Regions from separate parts of the Frateuria sp. GZRe14 genome, predicted to be linked through region 2. Evidence: predicted binding sites of a transcription regulator. Region 2 holds the regulator's gene; each other region holds the start of a gene.
What was found. The regulator sigma-54, encoded in region 2, starts transcription at its own class of promoters, with help from an activator protein. The targets are predictions, from matches to a motif close to TGGCACGNGCNTTGC.
Positions count from the first base shown of each region.

Region 1: a site for sigma-54 is predicted at 953-967, ahead of flgB (flagellar basal body rod protein FlgB). Genes of this name have one in related genera too.
Region 3: a site for sigma-54 is predicted at 1,019-1,033, ahead of fliE (flagellar hook-basal body complex protein FliE). Genes of this name have one in related genera too.

Region 1 covers NZ_JBHZGJ010000001.1:954,608-956,865, forward strand. Annotated here, with positions in the region: gene ACFWZ1_RS04240 (chemotaxis protein) at 1-808, shown strand, start outside; gene flgB (flagellar basal body rod protein FlgB) at 1,008-1,412, shown strand; gene flgC (flagellar basal body rod protein FlgC) at 1,412-1,834, shown strand; gene ACFWZ1_RS04255 (flagellar hook assembly protein FlgD) at 1,844-2,258, shown strand, end outside.
Region 2 covers NZ_JBHZGJ010000001.1:730,151-732,408, reverse strand. Annotated here, with positions in the region: gene lptB (LPS export ABC transporter ATP-binding protein) at 1-251, shown strand, start outside; gene ACFWZ1_RS03215 (RNA polymerase factor sigma-54) at 352-1,791, shown strand; gene hpf (ribosome hibernation-promoting factor, HPF/YfiA family) at 1,923-2,246, shown strand.
Region 3 covers NZ_JBHZGJ010000001.1:971,911-974,168, reverse strand. Annotated here, with positions in the region: gene fliF (flagellar basal-body MS-ring/collar protein FliF) at 1-607, opposite strand, end outside; gene fliE (flagellar hook-basal body complex protein FliE) at 655-978, opposite strand; gene ACFWZ1_RS04325 (sigma-54 dependent transcriptional regulator) at 1,183-2,258, opposite strand, start outside.

The DNA of each region.
Region 1 (2,258 bases), 220 kb from region 2:
GCGCGAGGTGCTGCGCCGCCCGCCGCTGGAACGCATGCCCGGCGCCCACGCGCTGATCGCCGGCAGCTGCGACTACCGCGGGCAGACCATCCCGGTGATCGACCTGGCTGCCGCGCTGGGCTATCCGGCGCTGGTCGCCGAGCCGTCCGCGCACCTGATGGTCACCGAGTTCAGCCGCACGGTGCAGGGCTTCCTGGTGTCCGACCTCAGGAACATGGTGCATTGCGAGGGCGAGTCGCTGGTCGCGCCGAGCGCCGCGCTCGGCTTCGGACCGCGCGTCAACGCGGTGACCCGGATCAACGGTGCGCTGGTGGCGGTGGTCGACGTGGAACACGTGCTGGCGAGCATCGACGGCGCACCGGGCGAGCTCTCCACCCAGATGCAGCGCGCCGCAGGCGCCCACACGCTGCGCCCGCGCCGCGTGCTGGTGGCGGACGATTCGGTGGTCGCGCGCCGCCGCCTGATCAGCATCTTCCAGCAGATGAACATCGAATGCGTGGTGGCGCAGGACGGACGCGAGGCGCTCGATCGGCTGACCGAGCTGGCTGCGGCGCCGCCGGGGGAGGGCGTCAACCTGGTGGTGTCCGACATCGAGATGCCGCGGCTAGACGGCTATGCGCTGACCCGCGCCATCCGCGAAACGCCCACGCTGCGGCGCCTGAAGGTGGTGCTGCACAGCTCGCTGAGCGGCCTGTTCAACGAGGCGATGGTGCGCGAGGTCAACGCCGACCGTTTCATCGCCAAGTTCCAGCCGGACCTGCTGGCGCAGGCGGTCATCGACCTGCTGCCCGAGGAAGGGCTCGCCTAGGGTAGGCGTCAGCCAACCGTTTCCGGCGGCCTGACGGTCGGCTTCAGGCCCGCCCTGAAGGACCGTCGGAAAACCGACTCCGCGCCGGGGACGTAAACCCCGGCGCCCGCGCAAAGCCAGCTGCGGCGAGGCTTCGCGCCCCCATGGCACACAACTTGCCTCAAGCCCCGTGCGGACACATCGACCGCGGAGGCAAGCGATGAGCCAACCCATCGACAACCTGTTCGGCATGCACACCGGCGCGCTCGCGCTGTGGCAGCGCCGTACCGAAGTGCTGGCCAGCAACCTGGCCAACGCCGACACGCCCGGCTACCTCGCCCGCGACGTCGACTTCCGCAAGGCACTGGCCGCCGCCGGCGGCAACGGCGACGGCAACCTGCCGCTGGCCGCGCCGACCCAGGGCCAGATCGATCCGGTGGCGCAGGCGCGCGACACGCTGTCCTATCGCGTGCCGACCCAGCCGAGCATGGACGGCAACACCGTCGACGCCCAGCAGGAACAGGCCGCCTTCGCCGCCAACAGCGTCCACTACCAGGCAAGCATGGCCTTCATCACCGCGCAGATCCGCATGTTGCGGACCGCGATCACCGGAGGCCAGGGCTGATGTCGCTTTTCAACGTCTTCAACGTCGCCGGCTCCGGCATGGCGGCGCAGTCCACCCGGCTCAACACCGTGGCCAGCAACCTGGCCAATGCCGACAGCGTGGCGAGCACGCCCGATGCCGCCTACCGCGCCAAGGAGCCGCTGTTCGCGGCGATCCGCAACGGGCTGGACGGCCAGCCGGCCGAAGCCGGCAGCGAGGGCGTCAAGGTGCTCGGCGTCACCGAAAGCCCGAACGCGATCACCAGCCGCTACGAGCCGGGCAACCCGCTGGCCGATGCCGACGGCTATGTCTACCAGAGCAACGTCAACCCGGTGGACGAGCTGGTCAACATGATTTCCGCCTCGCGTTCGTACCAGAACAACGTCGAGGTGATGAACACCGCGCGCCAGCTGATGCAGAAGACGCTGGACCTCGGAAAGTAAGGAGCGGCCATGAGCGACCTCGCAATCAACTCCAGCAACGCCGCCGGCACCGCCGGCGCGCTGGGCCAGACCAAGACGCTGAGCCAGGCCGACTTCCTGAGCCTGCTGATCCAGCAGATGCGCAACCAGGATCCGACCCAGCCGATGGATTCCTCGCAGATGGTCAGCCAGCTGGCGCAGATCAACCAGGTCTCGGCCACGCAGAACCTGCAGACCTCCTTCGACGCGTTGTCGCAGTCGATGCAGGGCAACCAGTTGCTGCAGGCCTCCAGCATGGTCGGGCGCAACGTCACCGTGCCCTCGGCGGTCGGTCGCCTGCAGGGCGGAAGCCTCGATGGTGCCGTGAACGTGCCCGATGGCGGCGGCCGCACGCTGGTGCAGATCGTCGACAACGCCGGCGACGTGGTGCGCACGATCGACCTGG
Region 2 (2,258 bases):
TGTTGCTGGACGAGCCGTTCGCCGGCGTCGACCCGATTTCGGTGGGCGAGATCCAGCGCATCGTGCGGCACCTGAAGGAACGCGGCATCGGCGTCCTGATCACCGACCACAACGTGCGCGAGACGCTGGGCATCTGCGATCGCGCCTACATCCTGAACGACGGCGAGGTGCTCTCGCGCGGCACGCCGGCGCACATCCTCGCCGACGAAAAGGTGCGCGAGGTCTACCTGGGACGCGAATTCAAGCTCTGAAGCGGTGATGTGACGCACGGCCCGTCGAAGCCTGCCATCGCTATGGTCGCGTCACACCCACCGGGGTAGGATGACCGCAAGTCTCTCCGCAACGGCTGGCATGAAACCCGGGCTCCAGTTCCGACTCAACCAACAGCTCACCCTGACGCCGCAGTTGCAGCAGGCGATCCGGCTGTTGCAGCTGTCGCAGCTGGAGCTGGAAGCGGAACTGCGCCAGATCGCCGAGGGCAACCCGCTGCTGGAGTTCGAGGAGGAATCGGCGCCGGGCGAAACCGAGGAAGAGAGTTTCTCCGCCGCCCCGGCCGAAGCGCCGACCGTCGACCACAACGCGGACGACGTCGCGGACTGGGGCGAAACCGACACGCCAGCCGAGGCGCCGATCGATTTCTCGCTCGGCAGCAGCGCGCCCTCCGGCAGCCGCGGCGATGAGGATTTCGAACCGCAGAACGCCGCGCCCGAGACCTTGCAGGAACACCTGCTGTGGCAGTTGAACCTCTCGCCGTTCAACACGCGCCAGCGGCTGATCGCGACGGTCATCATCGATGCGCTCAACGCCGACGGCTACCTTGCCGAAGGCATCGAAGGCGTGCTCGCCGCGCTGCCGGCGGACCTCGACGCGACGATCGATGAAATCGAGACGGTGCGTCGCCAGTTGCAGCGTTTCGATCCCACCGGGATCGCCAGCCTGGACCTGCGCGACTGCCTGCGCGTGCAGCTGGAGCAGTTCGATGCCGATACGCCGCATCGCGGGCTCGCTCTGCAGATCGTCGCCGGCGAGCTCGAACTGCTCGCACGCAACGACGTCGCCAAGCTCGCGCGCAAGCTGCGCGCGAGCGAGGAAGACGTCGCAGCCGCGGCGCTGCTGATCCGCAGCCTGGACCCGCGTCCCGGCGCCGCGCTGGACGCGACGCCGGTCGAGTACGTGGCGCCGGACGTCTACGCCTACAAGGAAGGCAACCGCTGGAAGGTCAGCCTCAATCCCGACTGCCAGCCGCGGCTGGGCCTCAACCAGCACTACTGCAGCCTGATCGCGCAGGCGCGCGGCGAGGACGCCAGCTGGATGCGCGGCCAATTGCAGGAGGCGCGCTGGCTGATCAAGAGCCTGGAGTCGCGCGCCGAAACGTTGCTGAAGGTTGCCGATGCGATCGTGCGCCGCCAGAGCGCCTTCCTCGACTACGGCCCGGAAGCGATGCACCCGCTGGTCCTGCGCGAAGTCGCTGAAGAGGTCGGCATGCACGAATCGACCATCTCGCGCGTGACCACGCGCAAGTACATCCACACGCCGCGCGGCACTTTCGAACTGAAGTACTTCTTCTCCAGTGGCGTCTCCACCGAAGATGGCGGCGGCGCTTCGGCCACGGCCATCCAGGCGATGATCAAGAAGCTCATCGACGGCGAGGACACACGCAAGCCCTTGTCCGACCAGGCCCTGGCCGAGGAGCTCAACCGCAAGGGCATCCAGGTCGCGCGTCGCACCGTGGCCAAGTACCGCGAGGCTCTGCGCATCCCCAGCTCGAGCGAGCGACAACGCGCCGGCTGACCGGCGCCTGAAACCCACCACTTGGAACCGGCCCGAACGATCCCATACCGAATGAAGACCGGCATGCCGGCACCAATCACCGGCATGCGAACCCGCCGCCCCACGGCGGCCTGTACCAGAGGAGGCGCCCCATGCAGTTCCAACTCACCGGCCAGCAGATCGAAGTCACCCCCGCCCTGCGTGCGCATGCCGAATCCCGGCTCGATCGCCTGACCCGCCTCGACGAAAGGTGCCTGGGCCTGAGCATGGTGCTGTCGATCGACAAGCTGCAGCACTGCGCCGACGCCACTCTCAGCACCACGGGCGCCGCCCTGCATGCGGCGGCCTGCGGCGCCGACATGTATGCCTCCATCGACATGGTGTTCGACAAACTCGCCGCGCAACTGCGCCGCCACCGCGACAAGGTGACCGACAAGCATCAGCAGGAAGCGCGCGAAGCGCGCCAGATCGGCTGATTCGTCCGGCTC
Region 3 (2,258 bases), 240 kb from region 2:
CGACCAGATGCACGATCGCGGCCACCTGGCTCGCGTCCAGTTGCCGTCCCGGATAGAGCGTGACCAGCACCGAGGCACTGGCCTCGCGGCTGTCGCGGATGAACGCCGAGGGCTTGGCCAGCGCCAGGTGCACGCGCGCGGCGCGCACGCCCTGCAGGCTGCCGATGGTGTTGCCCAGGTCGGTCTCGAGCATCTGCTGGTAGCGCGTGCGCTCGGCCAGGTCGCTCATGCCGAACGGCGAATCGGCTTGCGGCACGGAGTTGGTGGCGGTGCCCTGCGGCAGCCCCTGCCCGGCCAGGCGCAGGCGTACCGCAGCGAGGTCCGAGGCCGGCACCATGATCGAGCTGCCGTCGTTGCCGAGCTGGTAGGGCGTGTTGGTCGACTGCAGCGCCTGCGTGATCGCCGCGGCGTCCTGCTGGCCGAGGCCCGCGTAGAGCAGGCCCCAGTTGGGTCCGCGCGACCACAGCACCACTGCCACGCCCAGCGCCACGGCCGCGGCCATGCCGACCAGCAGCAGCAACTGGCGCGAGGCCGGGCTGCGCGCAAGCTGCTTGAGATCGAAGCGGTTGGCAGAGCTGTCAGTGGTGGCGATGGCGTTGTCAGCCATGGGAACGAATCATCCGTAAAGCAAAGGGGAGAACGTGTTGCCGGCGGTCAGACCGGCATGTTCATGATTTCCTTGTAGGCATCGACCAGCTTGTTGCGCACTTCGGTCATCGTGCGCAGCGAGAGGTCGGCCTTCTGGATCGCCACCATCGTGCGGCCCAGGTCCGCGCCCGGATCGCCACGCTCGAACGCCGCCGCCATCTGTCCCGCCTGCTGCTGGCTCTGGCCGACGCTGCCGATCGATTCCTTCAGCAGCGCGCCGAAGTCCGCCTTCGCCGCCGGCGCCGCCTTCAGCGCGGTCTCCGCCGGACGCACCTGGCTGGAGATCTGGCGCATCTGGGCGAGCAGGTTGTTGACGTCGATCGTGCTCATGTCGGGTTTCCGGCGCGTGGCAGGTTCTGGGGGTATGACTGCACGAGGCGTGCCACGGGGAGGGGGAACGGAAAACGGGAAAACGTGCGGGTCCAGGCGGCGTGCGATGCGGACAGTGGCCGGGCGGAAACGGATGTCGGCGGATGCGCGGGCCGCCGAACCGGCGCGCGGCCGACGCCCCCGTTCCCCTTCCCGTTTCCCGCTTTACGCGGCCAGGCTGTTCTGCAGGCCGTACTTGCGCAGCTTTTCCACCAGCGTGGTGCGCTGCATGTGCAGCAACTTGGCCGCGTGGGCGACCACGCCGCCGGTGACGTCGAGCGCCTGGCGGATCAGGCCCACTTCGATGTCGGCCAGGTGGTCCTTGAGGTCCAGCCCGCCCTCGGGCAGCAGCGTCGCGTCGGGCGACACCGCCACGGCGGCGGCCATCGACGCCGGCATCGGCGCGCCGTCCATCAGCGCAAGCAGCGAGGCGCCCTGCGCTTCCTCCACGGCCTGGCGGCCGCGGTACTTCTCCGGCAGGTCGCTGGCGCGGATTTCGCCGTGCGGGTAAAGGATCGCGAGGCGCTCGACCAGGTTGCACAGCTCGCGCACGTTGCCCGGCCAGCCGTACTGGTGCAGCGCGTTCACCGCGCCGGCGGAGAAGCGCACGCTGCCCAGGCCGCGGCGGGCCAGGCGCTGGTTGAATTCGCCGATCAGCACCGGCAGGTCGTCCAGGTGCTCGCGCAGCGCGGGCATTTCCAGCGGGAACACGGACAGGCGATAGAACAGGTCCTCGCGGAACTGGCCGCCGGCGATCGCCTGCTCCAGGTTGCGATGGGTGGCGGCGATGATGCGCACGTCGCAGCGCTGGCTCTTGGTGCCGCCGACCCGCTCGTACACGCGCTCCTGCAGCACGCGCAGCAGCTTGACCTGCATGGTCAGGCTCATGTCGCCGATCTCGTCCAGGAACAGCGTGCCGCCCTCGGCCATCTCGAAGCGGCCCTTGCGGGTGCTGATCGCGCCGGTGAAGGCGCCCTTCTCGTGACCGAAGAGCTCGCTTTCCAGCAGCTCGGCGGGGATCGCGCCGCAGTTGATCGCCACGAAGGGCTTGTCGCGGCGCGGCGAACACTCGTGGATGGTGCGCGCGACCATTTCCTTGCCGGTGCCGGACTCGCCCAGCACCAGCACGGACGAATCGAACGGCGCGACCTGGCGGATCAGCGCGTTGACGCGACGCATCGGCGCGGACTCGCCGACGAAGCGCAGCTCGCCGCGGCGGCCGCCGAGCAGGCGCGCGTACA